DNA from 2 places in the Arthrobacter sp. 2RAF22 genome. Region 2 is predicted to be linked to the other one. Evidence: riboswitches for the same ligand, from Rfam matches in the RefSeq annotation. Region 2 holds a riboswitch; the other holds the start of a gene.
The links. Region 2 has a riboswitch for thiamine pyrophosphate ahead of thiC (phosphomethylpyrimidine synthase ThiC). Riboswitches for the same ligand answer to the same signal wherever they lie in the genome.
Positions count from the first base shown of each region.

Region 1: another riboswitch for thiamine pyrophosphate. It lies ahead of AB4068_RS14065 (bifunctional hydroxymethylpyrimidine kinase/phosphomethylpyrimidine kinase); the one in region 2 lies ahead of thiC (phosphomethylpyrimidine synthase ThiC).

Region 1 covers NZ_JBFRGL010000019.1:9,778-17,604, reverse strand. The annotation lists gene ndk (nucleoside-diphosphate kinase) at 1-294, shown strand, start outside; gene AB4068_RS14075 (vitamin K epoxide reductase family protein) at 372-1,055, opposite strand; gene AB4068_RS14070 (Rne/Rng family ribonuclease) at 1,525-4,668, shown strand; TPP riboswitch at 4,813-4,909, shown strand; gene AB4068_RS14065 (bifunctional hydroxymethylpyrimidine kinase/phosphomethylpyrimidine kinase) at 4,901-6,421, shown strand; gene rplU (50S ribosomal protein L21) at 6,842-7,150, shown strand; gene rpmA (50S ribosomal protein L27) at 7,211-7,474, shown strand; gene obgE (GTPase ObgE) at 7,620-7,827, shown strand, end outside.
Region 2 covers NZ_JBFRGL010000020.1:14,084-21,910, reverse strand. The annotation lists gene AB4068_RS14410 (alpha/beta hydrolase) at 1-697, shown strand, start outside; gene thiC (phosphomethylpyrimidine synthase ThiC) at 698-2,527, opposite strand; TPP riboswitch at 2,523-2,630, opposite strand; gene AB4068_RS14400 (amidohydrolase family protein) at 2,708-3,802, shown strand; gene AB4068_RS14395 (VOC family protein) at 3,881-4,759, shown strand; gene AB4068_RS14390 (hypothetical protein) at 4,830-5,273, shown strand; gene rpsP (30S ribosomal protein S16) at 5,469-5,891, shown strand; gene AB4068_RS14380 (RNA-binding protein) at 5,893-6,135, shown strand; gene rimM (ribosome maturation factor RimM) at 6,265-6,828, shown strand; gene trmD (tRNA (guanosine(37)-N1)-methyltransferase TrmD) at 6,829-7,674, shown strand.

The DNA of each region.
Region 1 (7,827 bases), on a different contig from region 2:
ACCCGCGATCTCCTTGAGCAGCACTACGAAGAGCACCTGGGCAAGCCGTTCTACGAGCCGCTGGTCGAGTTCATGCTCAGCGGCCCGGTTGTCGCTGCCATCTTCGAGGGCCACCGCGTGATCGAAGGCTTCCGTTCCCTTGCTGGAACCACGGACCCGACGACTGCGGCGCCCGGCACCATCCGCGGTGACTTCGGCCGTGACTGGGGCCTGGCTGTGCAGCAGAACCTGGTCCACGGTTCCGATTCGGTGGATTCCGCCGAGCGCGAGATCAAGATCTGGTTCGGCGCGTAGTTTTCAGACACACCAAAAGCGGAAGGGGCCCATGTTCATGCGAACATGGGCCCCTTCCGCTGTTGACGGCTTGGTGCTTAGTAACCCGACGTGCCGATGAAGACGTTGATGAAGGCAAAGAAGATACTGGCGATCACGCCAACGTAGAGCAGCGCGGAAATGATCCAACCGGATTCGCTCAGGATCTTGGCCAGGCCTGCGGGCGCTGGAATGACTCCGTGCGCCACGTTCCTGATGGTCACGAAGACGAAGAGCGGGATCATGCATGCCCACACCACCATGCAGAACGGGCACAGGATATGAATGACATACAGGGCCTGGGACCAGAGCCAGACGATGAAGATGAACCCCAGTGTGACGCCCGTCTGCAGTCCGATCCAATACCAGCGGGCGAACTTGGCCCCGGCAAAGATCGCCATGGCGGTGGTGATGATCACGGCGAAGGCGACAATCCCGATGAACATGTTGGGGAAACCGAAAACCGAACTCTGCGGTGTTTTCATGACGCTGCCACAGGACACCCACGGATTGAGGTCGCAGGCCGTTATGTGGTTGGGGTCCATGAGAACCTGCAGCTTTTCCAGCACGAGTGCGCCGGACGCAAGCCACGCGATCGCGCCGGTGGCGAGCAAGAGCCAGGCAAAGGGGCGGTCGCGGACCATGCGCGGCATGGCTGCGTCGTCGGTGTGTCTGCCGGTTCCCTCCTGCCCGAGGGAGCGGGCATCGTTATTGGCCAGGTTCGGGCTGGCGGGGCTCGGCATGGTTGGCTGTCCTTTTCTGGATGGCCCGGCGCAGGACCGGGGACTGCTCTTGGGAGGATTCTAGCCGCGGAGGCTGGAGGACGCGTCCAGCAAAGGCGGCGGCACGGAAGCTTTCAGGGCATGCTTCCTGCCGGGAGTGCGGGCGTGTGAGAGAATGAACATGGCCGGAAGCCGATCCACATGCGGAATCCGGTCCGGTATCTTGTTCCCAAGACCGCCAATCATTTGCAGGGCATGCCCAGGATCCAATGATCCCCGGCAGGGCCGCAGTGACCATGGACGGCACCTGGTTGTGGCATTAGAACAACGGGTTTGGAGCGAAGCCGGCTTTCCGTGGATGCCGCACCCCCATGCTGGTGCGAACCGGAAAGACTACTACTGACTTCTGTCAACGCCTGCGGGTTTTGACAATATTGCCCCTCTGGGCACCGGATGTGGCGGTTGCGCAAGGGCAGGAGTGTTGCCACATATGGATAACGAGCAAGTTGTAGCCGCCGCCGAAGATGCGGCGTCCACCGAGACCACCGAAGCACCCAAAAAGGTCACCCGCACCCGCCGCAAGGCTGCACCGAAGACGGTCGCCGCGGATGAAGCCCCCGACGCCGGAGCTGCCGCAACCGCCGCCGAGCCTGTCGCCGAAGCGAGCGACGCGGAAACGCCCAAGGCTCCCGTCCGGCGCACCAGGGCTCGAAAGAAGGTCGAAACCTCCGAGCCGCTGCCGGGTTTCGCTGAAGAAGCGTCCACGGAAGGTGGCGAGGCACCGGAGGCTGCTGCCGCCGTCGTACCTGAAATAGCACCAGAGGCCGAAGCCGCCCCCGAAAAGCCGGTCCGCCGGCGTCGTACGACGAGGGCAAAGAGCGCCGATCCCGTTACCGAAGAAGCCCCGGTTGAAACGCCGGCTGCCGACGTTGCCTCGCCCGGGGAAACCACTGTGGAGCCGCCGGCCGAGGAGCCCGCGCCCGAGGAAACCACCGGGGAGCCGGCCGTCGACGCCGAAGCCGCAAGTCCGATCGCGTCGCTGTTCCTGGAACCTGCCTCCGTCACGTCCATGATCTTCCAGGCACCTGACTTGAGCGCCGTTGTCCGTCCGGCCGTCGTCGACGAGGAACCGCGGGCCGAAGCTGAGGAAGGTTCCGAGGAGAACGAACTGGACGAAGCCGGCAGCCGCCGTCGGCGTCGCAGCCGTGGCCGTCGCGGACGCCGGGGCACCGAGCGTGATGACGCGGGAGAAGAAACCTCTGCGGAATCCGAGGACGAGGCAGAAGCCGGTACCGAGGAGGCCCTCGAAGAAGGCGTGACCTCCCGCCGTCGCCGGCGCCGTCGTCGCGGCGATCAGGACCTGGAACTGACGGGCGGCGGAGACGACGATCCCCCCAACACTGTGACCCGCGTCCGCGCTCCCCGCGCGCACGTTGAGTCCACCAGCGGCTCCGACCGAGTCACGAGCGTCAAGGGCTCCACCCGACTTGAAGCAAAGAAGCAGCGCCGCCGCGAATCCCGCGAGACCGGCCGCCGCCGCCAGGTCATCACCGAAGCCGAATTCCTGGCCCGCCGTGAGTCCGTCGACCGCCAGATGATCGTTCGCCAGCGCGACGACAGGATCCAGATCGGTGTCCTCGAAGACGGCGTGCTCGCGGAGCACTTCGTGTCCAAGACACAGCAGGATTCCCTCATCGGCAACGTCTACCTGGGCAAGGTCCAGAACGTGCTGCCGTCGATGGAAGCCGCGTTCGTAGACATCGGGCGCGGCCGCAACGCCGTACTGTACGCCGGTGAAGTCAACTGGGATGCCGTCACCCTGGAAGGCAAACCGCGCCGCATCGAGAACGCCCTGAAGTCAGGCGACTCCGTGCTGGTCCAGGTCACCAAGGACCCGGTGGGCCACAAGGGCGCACGCCTGACGAGCCAGATTTCACTTCCCGGCCGCTACCTTGTGTACGTACCGGGCGGGTCAATGACGGGAATTTCCCGCAAGCTGCCCGACGTCGAGCGCAACCGCCTGAAGAAAATCCTCAAGGACCGCCTCCCGGAGAACGCGGGCGTTATTGTCCGCACCGCCGCCGAGGGTGCTTCCGAGGAAGAGCTGACGCACGATATCAACCGCTTGCGGGCCCAGTGGGAAGGCATCGAAAGCCAGTCCACGTCCACCAAGATCCTGGCTCCGGAACTGCTGTACGGCGAACCGGACCTCACCATCAAGGTTGTCCGTGACGTCTTCAACGAGGACTTCTCCAAGCTCATCGTCTCCGGCGATGAAGCCTGGGACACGATCGAGGCCTACGTCACGTACGTGGCGCCGGACCTGGTGGGACGCCTCGAGAAGTGGACCTCGGACCAGGACATTTTCTCGGCATGGCGTGTGGACGAACAGATCCACAAGGCCTTGGAACGCAAGGTCTTCCTGCCCTCCGGTGGTTCGCTCGTGATCGACCGCACGGAGGCCATGACGGTTGTCGACGTCAACACCGGGAAGTTCACCGGCAGCGGCGGCAACCTCGAGGAGACCGTCACCAAGAACAACCTTGAGGCTGCCGAGGAAGTGGTCCGCCAGCTCCGCTTGCGCGACATCGGTGGAATCATCGTCATCGACTTCATCGACATGGTCCTGGAATCCAACCGCGATCTCGTGTTGCGCCGCCTGGTCGAGTGCCTCGGCCGGGACCGTACCAAGCACCAGGTCGCCGAGGTGACCTCGCTTGGATTGGTCCAGATGACCCGCAAGCGCATGGGCACCGGCCTGCTGGAGGTCTTCGGCGAGCAGTGCGAGACGTGCGCAGGGCGCGGAATCGTCACGCACGACGAGCCCGTGGAGCACCGTCGGGCCAACGTCGTGGCAGCTGAACACCACCACCCGCGCACGGAGTCACAGCCAGCCGTCCGCCCCGAGCAGCGCAAGCGTCGCCGCGGCCGCGGCACGGGGCCGGGGACCACTGAACTGCCCGTCACCCCTTCGGTGCCGGTCCACACTGTGGAATCCACCGACCCGAACCGGCAGGCAGCCACCCGCGCAGCCCTTGCCACCATCGCGGCTGCAGCCCACGCTGCCCACCTGCACGACGACGAGCTCCACCACGCGGCGGAATTGCTCGCCGACGGGCACGCAGCGGAAGTAACCCCGGTCCGGGCCCCAGCGGCCCCGGTCCAGGCTCCGGCCGCTGCTTCGAGTGGCGAGGAACGTTCGAAGCCTGTGCTGCGATTCGGCGGCGAGGAAGTTGCGTTGCCTTTCGTCCACCACGAAGAGGAGGCTGCAAGTGGCACACCTGCCATGAGCCTGGACCTATTGGCACAGGCATTCGCAGGCCTCGGAGAAGCTCCGGACACCGCCACGACGTCAACGTCAGCCAAGGAAACCCCCGCAGAGGCCCCCGCAGCCGTTGCAAGCGGTGAATCCCCGGACTCGGGTTCGCGTGGACGCCGAGGCCGACGCAACCGTAGCGCCAGCCGGGCCCAGGGTGCCGCCAACGCCACCAACGTGGAGCACCACGAGGTTGCCGCGGCTGCTTCCGGTGGGGCCGCGCACGAGGCCAAGGCGGCAGACGCCGCCCCGACGAAGCCGACGGCGGCAGCGGAACCGATCATCCTCGGCGTCGGTGTGCCGAAGTCCGAACTCTGAACGCAGTACCGTGCCTAAGCCCCGGCCGTTTCCGCTCCTGTGGAAACCGCCGGGGTTTCGGCGTTGTGGGCCAATCCGCCGACCCTGGCAGTCCGGTTGCAATGGGCGATTTCAGCGGGCGAGGCGTGATCAGGGTTAAGCTAGGGGACTGACACGGGGTGCCGCGCACCGAGCCGGCTGAGACCAGACCCGTTGAACCTGTCCGGTTAGCACCGGCGAAGGGATGTCTCGCATGACTGTTTCGGCGCAATCATCTGTCTACCCGCTCAAGGCCATCCAGCGCCCCATCCCCAGGGTCCTCAGCATCGCCGGCTCGGACCCCTCAGGTGGTGCTGGGATCCAGGCAGACCTGAAGAGCATTGCGGCCAATGGCGGCTACGGCATGGCCGTCATCACGGCGCTCACTGTACAAAACACACAGGGCGTCACTGGCGTCCATGTGCCTCCCGTGGAGTTCCTGCGCCAGCAATTGGACGCCATTAGCGACGACATCACGGTTGATGCCGTCAAGATCGGCATGCTCGGGGACGCGGCGGTCATCCACGAAGTCCGCCGCTGGCTCGGCGAGGCGCGCCCCGCCGTCGTCGTCCTGGATCCAGTGATGATCGCGACCAGTGGCGACAGGCTCCTCGCGGAGTCCGCTGAAACCGCACTGCGGGAACTGCTGCCCCTCGCAGACCTGGTGACCCCCAACCTTCCGGAATTGGCCATGCTGCTTGGCGAGCCTGTTGCCACTGATTGGGCATCGGCGTTGGAGCAAGGCAAGCGCCTGGCCGCTAGCTGCGGAAACACCGTCCTGGTGAAGGGGGGCCATCTGCAGGGAGCCGGCTGCCCCGATGCCCTGGTCAATACCGGGGGAGTCCTGAGCCAGGACGTGGTGGAATTCGCCGGCCAACGGGTGGAGACCCGCAATAGCCATGGGACGGGATGTTCCCTGTCGTCGGCGATGGCGACGGCCAAGGCGCGGCTCGGCGATTGGGAGTCTGCTTTGCGTGTCGTCAAGCCCTGGCTCCAGGAGGCGCTGACCCGGTCCGAGGTGCTGGAAGTAGGGAAGGGCAACGGGCCGATCCATCATTTCCACGCGCTCCAGCAGGCCCTTCAACCGGGGGACTTCGCCGTCCGGATGTGGGACGCCGCCCAAACGGAACTGGCAGCCATTTATGGCTTGGACTTCATCCAGCACTTGCAATCCGGTGGTCTCAGCGAAGCGCAGTTCAGCTACTACCTGTCCCAGGATGCCATCTATCTCAACGGCTATTCCAGGGTCCTGGCACGGGCAAGCGCCCTCGCTCCGAGTGAAACCGAACAGCTGTTCTGGGCCCGCGGCTCGCAGATGTGCCTTGAAGTCGAATCCGAGCTGCACCGGAATTGGCTCAGTGGACGCCAGGTGAGCGGAGAGCTGGGCCCGGTCACCAAGGCCTACGTGGACCACTTGCTGGCGGCATCGGCGTCGGGAAGCTATGCGGTGCTGGTTGCTGCCGTGTTGCCTTGCTACTGGTTGTACGCCGAGGTGGGACAGCGGCTCCACCATGGGTTTGTCGAGGCCGGAGTATCGGACGAGCACCCCTATGCGGATTGGCTGCGCACCTACGCGGACGAGGCGTTCGCGGAGGCCACCCGCAAGGCGATCGACATCACGGATGCCGCCGCGCAGGTTGCGTCGCCCGCGGAGTGCACAGCGATGATGGAGGCGTTTGCCCAATCCTGCCGCTATGAAACGGCGTTCTTCGATGCTCCAAGGTTGCACGGCTGAGCCGGTCTTCCGGGGAGGAGGCACCGGAACGCGGCTTGCCCCCGCAGGCGTTGCAGCGTGTCGGCGTGAGGATCCGAGCTTTTCGCGGCCGGCAGGGTAAGGTGGACGGGCACGGTACCGGATGGCGGCATAGCCAGTCTGTGGCAGCCATCACGTGGCAGCCTCCGGACCTGGCCTCATTTGCAGCCGAAGGCGAAACTAGCGTAATCTAGATCTTCGGTGCTTACGCCAACACTTGGGTTATGCCCCTAGAAACCGTTCATTTGGAACTGACCTTTCATTTAGAACTATTCGAGGGATGACTCATGGATTCCGTACCGGAGTCCACGGCGTTGAGGCACAGCGTGAACCAGGCCCGTTTTTGGATCGGGGTTCCGCACGCAAATTTAGTAATAAACGTCGAGAGAAGTGAGTGCCCAAGTGGTGTACGCGATTGTCCGCGCAGGCGGCCGCCAAGAAAAGGTTTCCGTTGGAGACTACGTAACCCTGAACCGCGTCCCCGGTGGAGCCGGCAGCACCCTTGAGCTGCCCGCACTGCTCCTGGTGGACGGTGACAAGGTCACCTCCGCAGCTGCGGATCTGGCCAAGGTCAAGGTTACGGCTGAGATCCTCGAAGACCTCCGTGGTCCGAAGATCGTCATCCAGAAGTTCAAGAACAAGACCGGCTACAAGAAGCGCCAGGGTCACCGTCAAGAACTGACCAAGATCAAGATCACCGGTATCAAGTAACCACTGGTTGCTGTTCAGGTTTTCAACAGATTCCCCAGAATTTAAAGGCAGGCATTTCAAATGGCACATAAAAAAGGCGCGAGCTCCACTCGCAACGGTCGTGACTCCAACGCCCAGTACCTCGGCGTAAAGCGCTTCGGTGGCCAGGTCGTTTCCGCAGGCGAGATCATCGTCCGCCAGCGCGGCACCCACTTCCACCCGGGCGCCGGTGTCGGCCGCGGTGGCGACGACACCCTGTTCGCCCTGCAGGCAGGCGCGGTTGAGTTCGGTACTCGCCGTGGCCGTCGCGTAGTGAACATCGTTGCTGCTGCAGCTGCAGAGTAATAACACGTTCTGAACGGGTGGAGCGGGCCGTATGGCCCGCTCCATCTGTCTTTTTAACCGCACTAGAATTTACTAGGGCGGGCGGCCGCGCAACAGCGGCGCAACACGCACTTCAAGCAGTAATTTCCACATAGAGGAGAAACACGTGGCGACCTTCGTAGACCGGGTAGTACTTCACGTATCCGGCGGAACAGGCGGCCACGGCTGTGTTTCTGTTAAGCGCGAGAAGTTCAAGCCCCTCGGTGGACCCGACGGCGGCAACGGCGGCAATGGCGGCGACGTCATCCTGCGCGTCGATGCCCAAACCACCACCCTGCTTGATTACCACCACGCACCGCACCGCCACGCAACCA
Region 2 (7,827 bases):
GGCGTGGCCGAAACAGCATGGCATGGCGCTGGCGTACGATGCACTGTTCCTGAAACGCCACGGCTTTGATGCGCAGACCGAGCCTTTGGAATCCGATGTTGCAGCCGATGTGGAGATTATCCTCGAGTGCCTCGGAGCTCGGGAGGCCGCATCGGCCCCCGGCCCCGCGCGTGGGGGCCATGTGGTCGCGCACTCGCAAGGCGCGATTTCCGCCATGTTGGCCGCGGTGGAGCGGCCGGACCTGGTCCGCTCCCTCGTGCTGGTGGAACCGGCTTGTCTTTCCTTGACAGCTGAATTACCCGCCACCGCGGCGTACCGGGCACTCATGGAGCCGTTGTTCCGGATCCGGCACGAACTCAGCGATGACGATTACCAACGCGAATTCGTCCGCAGGGCGTTTTCTTCCGAGGCGGCTGTCCTCAGCACCCCGGAGGCCCGGCGAACCGCGCGACGCCTGCGGCTCCAGGCTCCGCCGTGGGAAGCGCCCCTGCACATTGTGCCGGGAGTTCCCACGCTTGTGCTGACCGGTGGTTGGGAACCCCTCTACGAAGAGATCGCCGGCTACTTGCAGGAAACCGGCGCCCTCCACCGCGTTGCGGCTGGAGGACACCGGCCTCATGACTCAGTTGAAGGAGACCGGATCATCCGCTCCTTCATCGCGGATGTCAGCCGCGCCGGATCAGTCCAGGCTTCCTGATCAGTTCAGGTTTCCTGACGCCGCCTCACGTTTTCCTGCGGGAACCTCAAGCTCGGGCAAGTAGACCTTGCCCCCTGATGCCAGGAACTCCTCGCTCTTTTCGCGCATGCCGCTATACATTTCCGCGATGGCCGCTTGGGAATCGGCCGAGCCGTATTCGTCGCGGATGTCCTGGCTAATGCGCATGGAGCAGAATTTTGGTCCGCACATGGAGCAGAAGTGCGCCGTCTTGGCCGGTTCTGCCGGGAGTGTCTCGTCGTGGAACGATTCTGCCGTGACCGGATCCAACGACAGCGCGAACTGGTCACGCCAGCGGAACTCGAAGCGGGCCTTGGACAGCGCATCGTCGCGTTCGTGGGCGCCGGGGTGCCCCTTGGCCAGGTCAGCGGCGTGGGCGGCGATTTTGTACGTGATCACGCCGGTCTTGACGTCGTCCTTGTTGGGCAGGCCCAGATGTTCCTTCGGGGTGACGTAGCAAAGCATCGCGGTTCCGTAGCGTGCGATCTCCGTCGCGCCGATGGCGGAGGTGATGTGGTCGTAGCCCGGGGCGACGTCGGTGACAAGGGGGCCCAGCGTGTAGAACGGCGCGCCGTCACACAGCTCCTGCTGGCGCTCCACGTTCTCCCGCACCAAGTGGAACGGGATGTGTCCGGGGCCTTCGACCATGACCTGCACGTCGTACTGCCACGCGCGCTTCGTGAGCTCGGCCAAGGTGTCCAGCTCGGCGAACTGCGCGGCGTCGTTCGCGTCCGCCGTTGCGCCCGGGCGCAGTCCATCACCCAGCGAGAACGCGACATCGTACTTGGCGAAGATTTCGCAGAGCTCGTCGAAGTGGGTGTAGAGGAAGTTTTCCTCGTGGTGGGCCAGGCACCAGCCCGCCATGATGGAGCCGCCACGGGAAACGATGCCCGTCACGCGGTTCGCGGTGAGCGGCACGTACCGCAGCAACACGCCGGCGTGGATGGTCATGTAGTCCACGCCCTGCTCGCACTGCTCAATGACGGTGTCGCGGAAGATTTCCCACGTGAGCTTGTTGGCTTCGCCGTTGACCTTCTCGAGGGCCTGGTAGATGGGCACGGTGCCGATCGGTACGGGGGAGTTACGGATGATCCATTCGCGGGTGGTGTGGATGTCATCGCCCGTGGACAGGTCCATGACGGTGTCGGCGCCCCATTGCGTTGCCCACTGCAACTTGTCCACTTCTTCGGCGATGGAGCTGGTGACGGCCGAGTTGCCGATATTGGCGTTGATCTTCACCAGGAACGCCTTGCCGATGATCATCGGTTCGGATTCGGGGTGGTTGATGTTGTTGGGGATGATGGCCCGGCCGGCAGCGACCTCGCTGCGGACGAGTTCCACATCGCAGTTTTCGCGAAGTGCCACGAACTGCATTTCGGGCGTGACGATGCCCTGTTTCGCGTAATGCATCTGTGTCACGGTCTTGCCGTCGACGGCGCGGCGGGGCACCGGCTGTGCCCCCTTCCACTCCGCGGAGGCGGCGCCGCGGCGCACGGCCGACTTGCCGTCGTCGAGCAGGTTCCGTTCGCGGCCGCTGTAGGCCTCAGTGTCGCCGCGGACTTCGATCCACTCGCTGCGGAACGGTTCGAGGCCCACCACGGGATCACTCCCGGGTCCGGCGGTCCGGTACACCTGGAACGGGGCGTTGGCCTCGCCGTTGGGGGACGGTTCGAGGGCGATTTCCGTCACTGGAACCCGGATTCCCGTGTCGGCATCCTCCAGGAACGCGAGGGAATGCGACTTGAGGGATTGGGTCACATCGTGGTCCGATCCCTTTTGGGTAGGGCTCAGCTGTGTTTCTTTGGTGCTCAAAGGATTACTCACTTCCTTCGCCGGCATTACCCGGACAGGTTCAACGGTCGCAGGCTGCATCAGCCCGATCTCAGCCCTTGCAAGGGCCCCCGTGTGGTCGTAGACGAAGCTACCACAGCTGCCAGCGCTTGTGACAGATGTGACCGCGCCGGCGAAGCCCCCGGGAACTAGGGTGGAATCATGGCGGAAATCATCGAATTCAGCGGCGCCGTCCTCACCGGGCCGGAGGAGGAACGGCGCGGCCTCTGGTCGGTCGACGGACGGCTGACCTTCGTCCGGCCCCTTGCGAAGCCCGACGTCGTCCTGGACGGTTGGGTGCTTCCCGGCCTGGTCGACGCGCATTGCCACGTTGGCTTGGGCAAGGGCGGAGCTGTCGACGAGGAGACTGCCCGCCTGCAGGCGACTGCGGACCGGAATGCCGGGACCCTCTTGATCCGCGATGCCGGATCCCCAAGCGACACGCGCTGGCTGCAACGCCGGGCGGACATGCCGAGGATCATCCGCGCGGGCAGGCACATCGCGAGGCAACGGCGGTACATCCCCGGGCTGGCCGAAGAGGTGGAGCCGGAGGATCTGATGGAGGCAGTCCGCAAGCAAGCGCGGTCCGGAGACGGCTGGGTCAAGATCGTGGGGGACTGGATCGACCGCTCCGCCGGGGATCTCGGCCCGTCCTTTCCGGCCGCCGTCGTCAAGGACGCCGTCGCGGCCGCACACGACGAGGGGGCGCGGGTGACCGCCCATTGCTTCGCCGAAGGGACAATCGATGACATGCTCGACGCCGGGATCGACTGCATCGAGCACGCCACCGGATTGTTGCCCCACCACATTCCCCGGCTGCTGGACCAGGATGTGCCGATTGTCCCCACGCTCATCAACATTGCGACGTTTCCGGACATCGCGAAGCAGGCTGAAACCAAATTTCCGCGCTACGCCGCCCACATGATCGCGTTGTGGGAGGGCAGGCATGAGCGGGTCCTTGAGGCGTTCGACGCCGGAGTGCGGGTGTACGCCGGAACCGACGCCGGAAGCGTCATCAAACACGGCCGGATCGGCGAGGAGATCCTGGAACTCCAGCGGGCGGGTCTTCCGGCGGCCGCCGCCCTCGATGCTGCCTGCTGGTCCGCCCGTGAGTGGTTGGGTGCCGACGGCATCAGCGAAGGCGCCAGCGCAGACGTCGTGCTCTACGCAAAGGATCCCCGAGCGTCCCTAGAGATCGTGCTGCAGCCCGGATGCACCGTTCTGAGGGGACACATTTCAGGAAGCGCCGGGCATTAGGAATAAATTGAAGCTTCAAGTAATTTAGATACATAGAGGTTGCCGAAGGGCGGCGCCACAAAAAGCCGGGAGTTTCACATGACCATCACATCCAGCCAGGATCTCCTTCCTGCCGAACTCACCATGGGCACTGTCATGCTCAAAGTGGGGGACATGAAGCTCATGGGCGACTACTACCAGCGGGCGCTGGGGCTGGACGTTGTCGCCGAACAGGACGGCGGGCTCTACTTCGGCCGGCTAGGCAAGCCGTTGGTGCACCTCGCGCCGGCCGCTGGTCTCCAGATCCCGGACCGCGGAGAGGCCGGACTCTTCCACACGGCGCTGCTTTTCGAGGACCAGCCCTCGCTCGCCGCAACTGTTGCCTCCGCCGCGCAGTACGAACCCCACGCCTTCGTCGGCAGTGCCGACCACTTGGTCAGCGAAGCCTTCTACTTCACCGACCCGGAGGGCAACGGCATCGAACTCTACTACGACAAGCCCCGTGAAGGCTGGGAGTGGAACGGCAGCTCGGTCGTGATGGACAGCTTGCCGCTCCCGCCGCAGCGCTACCTCCAGCAGCACCTGAGTGAAGCGGCCGTGACGGGCCAGCATGGGGCGGGCGCCGGCGTCGGGCACGTCCACCTCCAGGTGGGCGACGTGAAGACCGCCCATGATTTCTACGTCGACACCCTCGGCTTCGAGCAGACCGCCGGCTGGCACGGGCAGGCCCTGTTTGTCTCCGCGGGCGGCTACCACCACCACATGGCCATGAACGTGTGGAACAGCCGCGGTGCAGGCCCGCGCAAGGACACCCTCGGCCTCGGCGAGGTGGTCATCGAAGTGCCGTCAGGAAACGACGTCGGCGCGCTCGCCGATCGCCTCAAGGTAGCGGGCATCGCCTCGCACCACACGGGCCAGGAGCTCCGCTTCGAGGACCCGTGGCGCAACCGGCTGCGGGTCGCGGTCCGCTACGCTTGATCCGACGGCGTGGCGCATCTCGGCCGCTGCGCCGCAGCTCCGTTGGCACGACTGAATGAGAGTACTTTCCATGGGCTTTGCTGAAATCTTTGTTGCCACCCACGATGAAGCACTCAAGAGGGCCGCCGCCCTGGAGAAGGGCAGTGACGTATCCGGCGCCGCGGTGCGGATCCCGGGAATCAGCGATTTCGAAGTAGAACAGCTCGGAGACCTCGCGGGCACGGCCGTGCACGCAGGCGGGGCCGACTATGAGCTTGCTTTGGTGGACGTCACCAGCGACGCCTTGCTGGGCGTCCCCGAAGCGATGGTGCGTGCCCTGTCTGAGCTCCTCAGCTACGAGACCGAAGGCGAAGGAAACGTCCTCGACGACGTCGCCGAACGCTGGGCGGCCCAAGAGGACATGCCCTTTGATGCCCAACAGGCCCGCCTGTACGTCCAGCAGTTGGCGGCCCTCGCGAGCGACGTCGAAAAGGCCGAACGGGGCGGTCTCTACGTCTGGTCCGCTGAGCAGTAACCCCGCAGAAAACCCGCCGCACGGACCGCACGTTCGAAATACTGTCCGCCATCTGGCACAATGGACAGGTACTCGATCCGCGCGGCCCCTCTCTCCGTGTGTGCATCTTGTCCTTGGAACCCTCAAGTATGGCCCGCCCCACGGGTGCAGAACGACGGGCTCAACCCCGTTTCAGAAACAGGAGTGACCACAAAAGTGGCCGTAAAGATTCGCCTTAAGCGCTTCGGTAAGATGCGCGCACCGTACTACCGCATCGTCGTCATGGACTCCCGCGCCAAGCGCGATGGCCGTGCGATTGAAGAAATCGGCAAGTACCACCCCACCGAAGAGCCCTCGTACATCGAGGTTGTCTCCGAGCGTGCACAGTACTGGCTGTCCGTCGGCGCCCAGCCGACCGAGCAGGTTGCCGCGATCCTCAAGATCACCGGTGACTGGCAGAAGTTCAAGGGCCTCCCGGGCCAGGAAGGCACGCTGAAGACCAAGGTCGCCAAGCCTGCTTTCGTTGCACCGGAGAAGGGTTCCGTCATCATTCCGGAAGCCATCACCAAGAAGGCCAAGCAGTCGGAAGCAACTGAAGCTCCCGCTGACGCTGAAGCAGAGACCACCGAGGCTGAGTAAGTTGCTGGCAGAAGCGCTCGAGCACTTGGTCCGCGGGATCGTTGACAGCCCTGAGGACGTCAAGGTCAGTGCCAAGAACAACCGCCGCGGGGAATCCCTCGAGGTGCGCGTTCACCAGGACGACCTCGGACGGGTGATCGGTCGCCAGGGTCGCACCGCACGCGCTTTGCGCACTGTGATTGCGGCATTGGCGGGCGGCGAGCAGGTGCGGGTCGACGTCGTCGACACCGACCGTCGCCGGTAACGCGCTCAGCAATACTTGTCTCAAATCCGGCCCCTTCACCAGATTATGGTGGAGGGGCCGGATTGTTTTACGAGCAAACCCAGCCGTGGGTCCCTCATCCGGGCCCAGCGAAGAAATCAGAGGAACCCCATGCAGCTCCAGGTTGCCCGAATCGGCAAGCCCCACGGAATCCGCGGCGAAGTCACCGTCCAGGTGCTCACCGATGCCCCCGGCGATCGTTTCGTCCCGGGCACCGAATTTGTGGTGGAGCCCGCGAAGGCCGGCCCCTTGACCATCAGCAGCGCCCGGTGGAACAAGGACATCCTATTGCTCGGTTTCGAAGAGATCTCCACGCGCAACCAGGCGGAGGAAATCCGCGGCGCGAAGCTGTTCATCGAGACCGAAGAGCTGGAAGAGGACGACGACGAAGGCTGGTACGAGCATGAGCTCGTCGGCCTTGAGGTCCGCGTCGGCTCGCAGACCGTAGGTAAGGTGACCGCGCTCAACACCATGCCGGTCCAGGACCTGCTGGTCATTGAAGACATTGACGGCAAGGAAATCCTGGTGCCCTTCGTCGAAGAGATCGTGCCCGAGGTCAACGTCGAAGACGGCTACGTGTTGCTCACGCCTCCGCCGGGGCTCTTCGAACTGAACACTGATGCTTCCGGCACCGATACGGAAGAGGACGACGCTGAAACCAAGGATGGCGCCTAAATGCGCATTGATGTCGTCAGCATCTTTCCCGAGTACCTGGCGCCGCTTGAGCTTTCCCTCATTGGCAAGGCCCGCCAGGATGGGCTCTTGGAGGTCAATGTCCATGACTTGAGGGCCTTCACCACCGACAAACACCGCACCGTGGACGACACTCCGTATGGTGGCGGTGCGGGCATGGTCATGAAGGCCGAGCCCTGGGCCCAGGCCTTGGAATCCATTGCCTTTGCACAAAATGCCGAAGTTGGAACTGCCGCGCCTGAGCGCTCGTCGGACGCGCCGGCGAAAAAGCCGGTCCTGATTGTGCCGTCGCCCGCGGGGGAGCGCTTCAACCAGGCACTCGCCTATGAGCTCGCCGAGGAAGAGCAGCTCGTTTTCGCCTGCGGCCGCTATGAAGGCATTGACGAACGCGTCATGGAGTGGGCGGCAGGGCACTTCACCGTGCGTCCGGTCAGCTTGGGCGACTATGTCCTCAACGGCGGCGAAGTCGCAGTCCTGGCCATGGTCGAGGCCATCGGACGCCTGCTTCCGGGCGTCGTCGGCAATCCCGAATCCTTGGTGGAGGAATCCCATTCGGACGGCTTGCTGGAATATCCGGTCTACACGAAGCCCTCGTCATGGCGCGATCGTGACGTGCCCGCGGTCCTCTTGAGCGGCAACCACGGGAAGATCGCCCAGTGGCGCCGCCACGAACAGTTCCGCCGCACGGCGGAACGCCGCCCTGACCTCCTCACAGAGTTCGACGCCGGCCACCTGGCACGTGCGGACCGCACGGCTTTCGGTGAACTCGGGTACGACGTCGTTGATGGCCGGTTGCGGCGCCGCCCGGACAGCGACCTCCCGGACTGAGCCTGCCGCCGTCGGGCAACTTCATGCTCCGCCCGACCGCAGGAACCGGGCCGCATTCGCGGGATTCGCCGGAACCCGCGGGGTGTGGCAGAATTAACCCTTGTGTCTACTGGGTTCGCGCCTGCCACAGGGGGAGCGTCACCAACAGCCTGA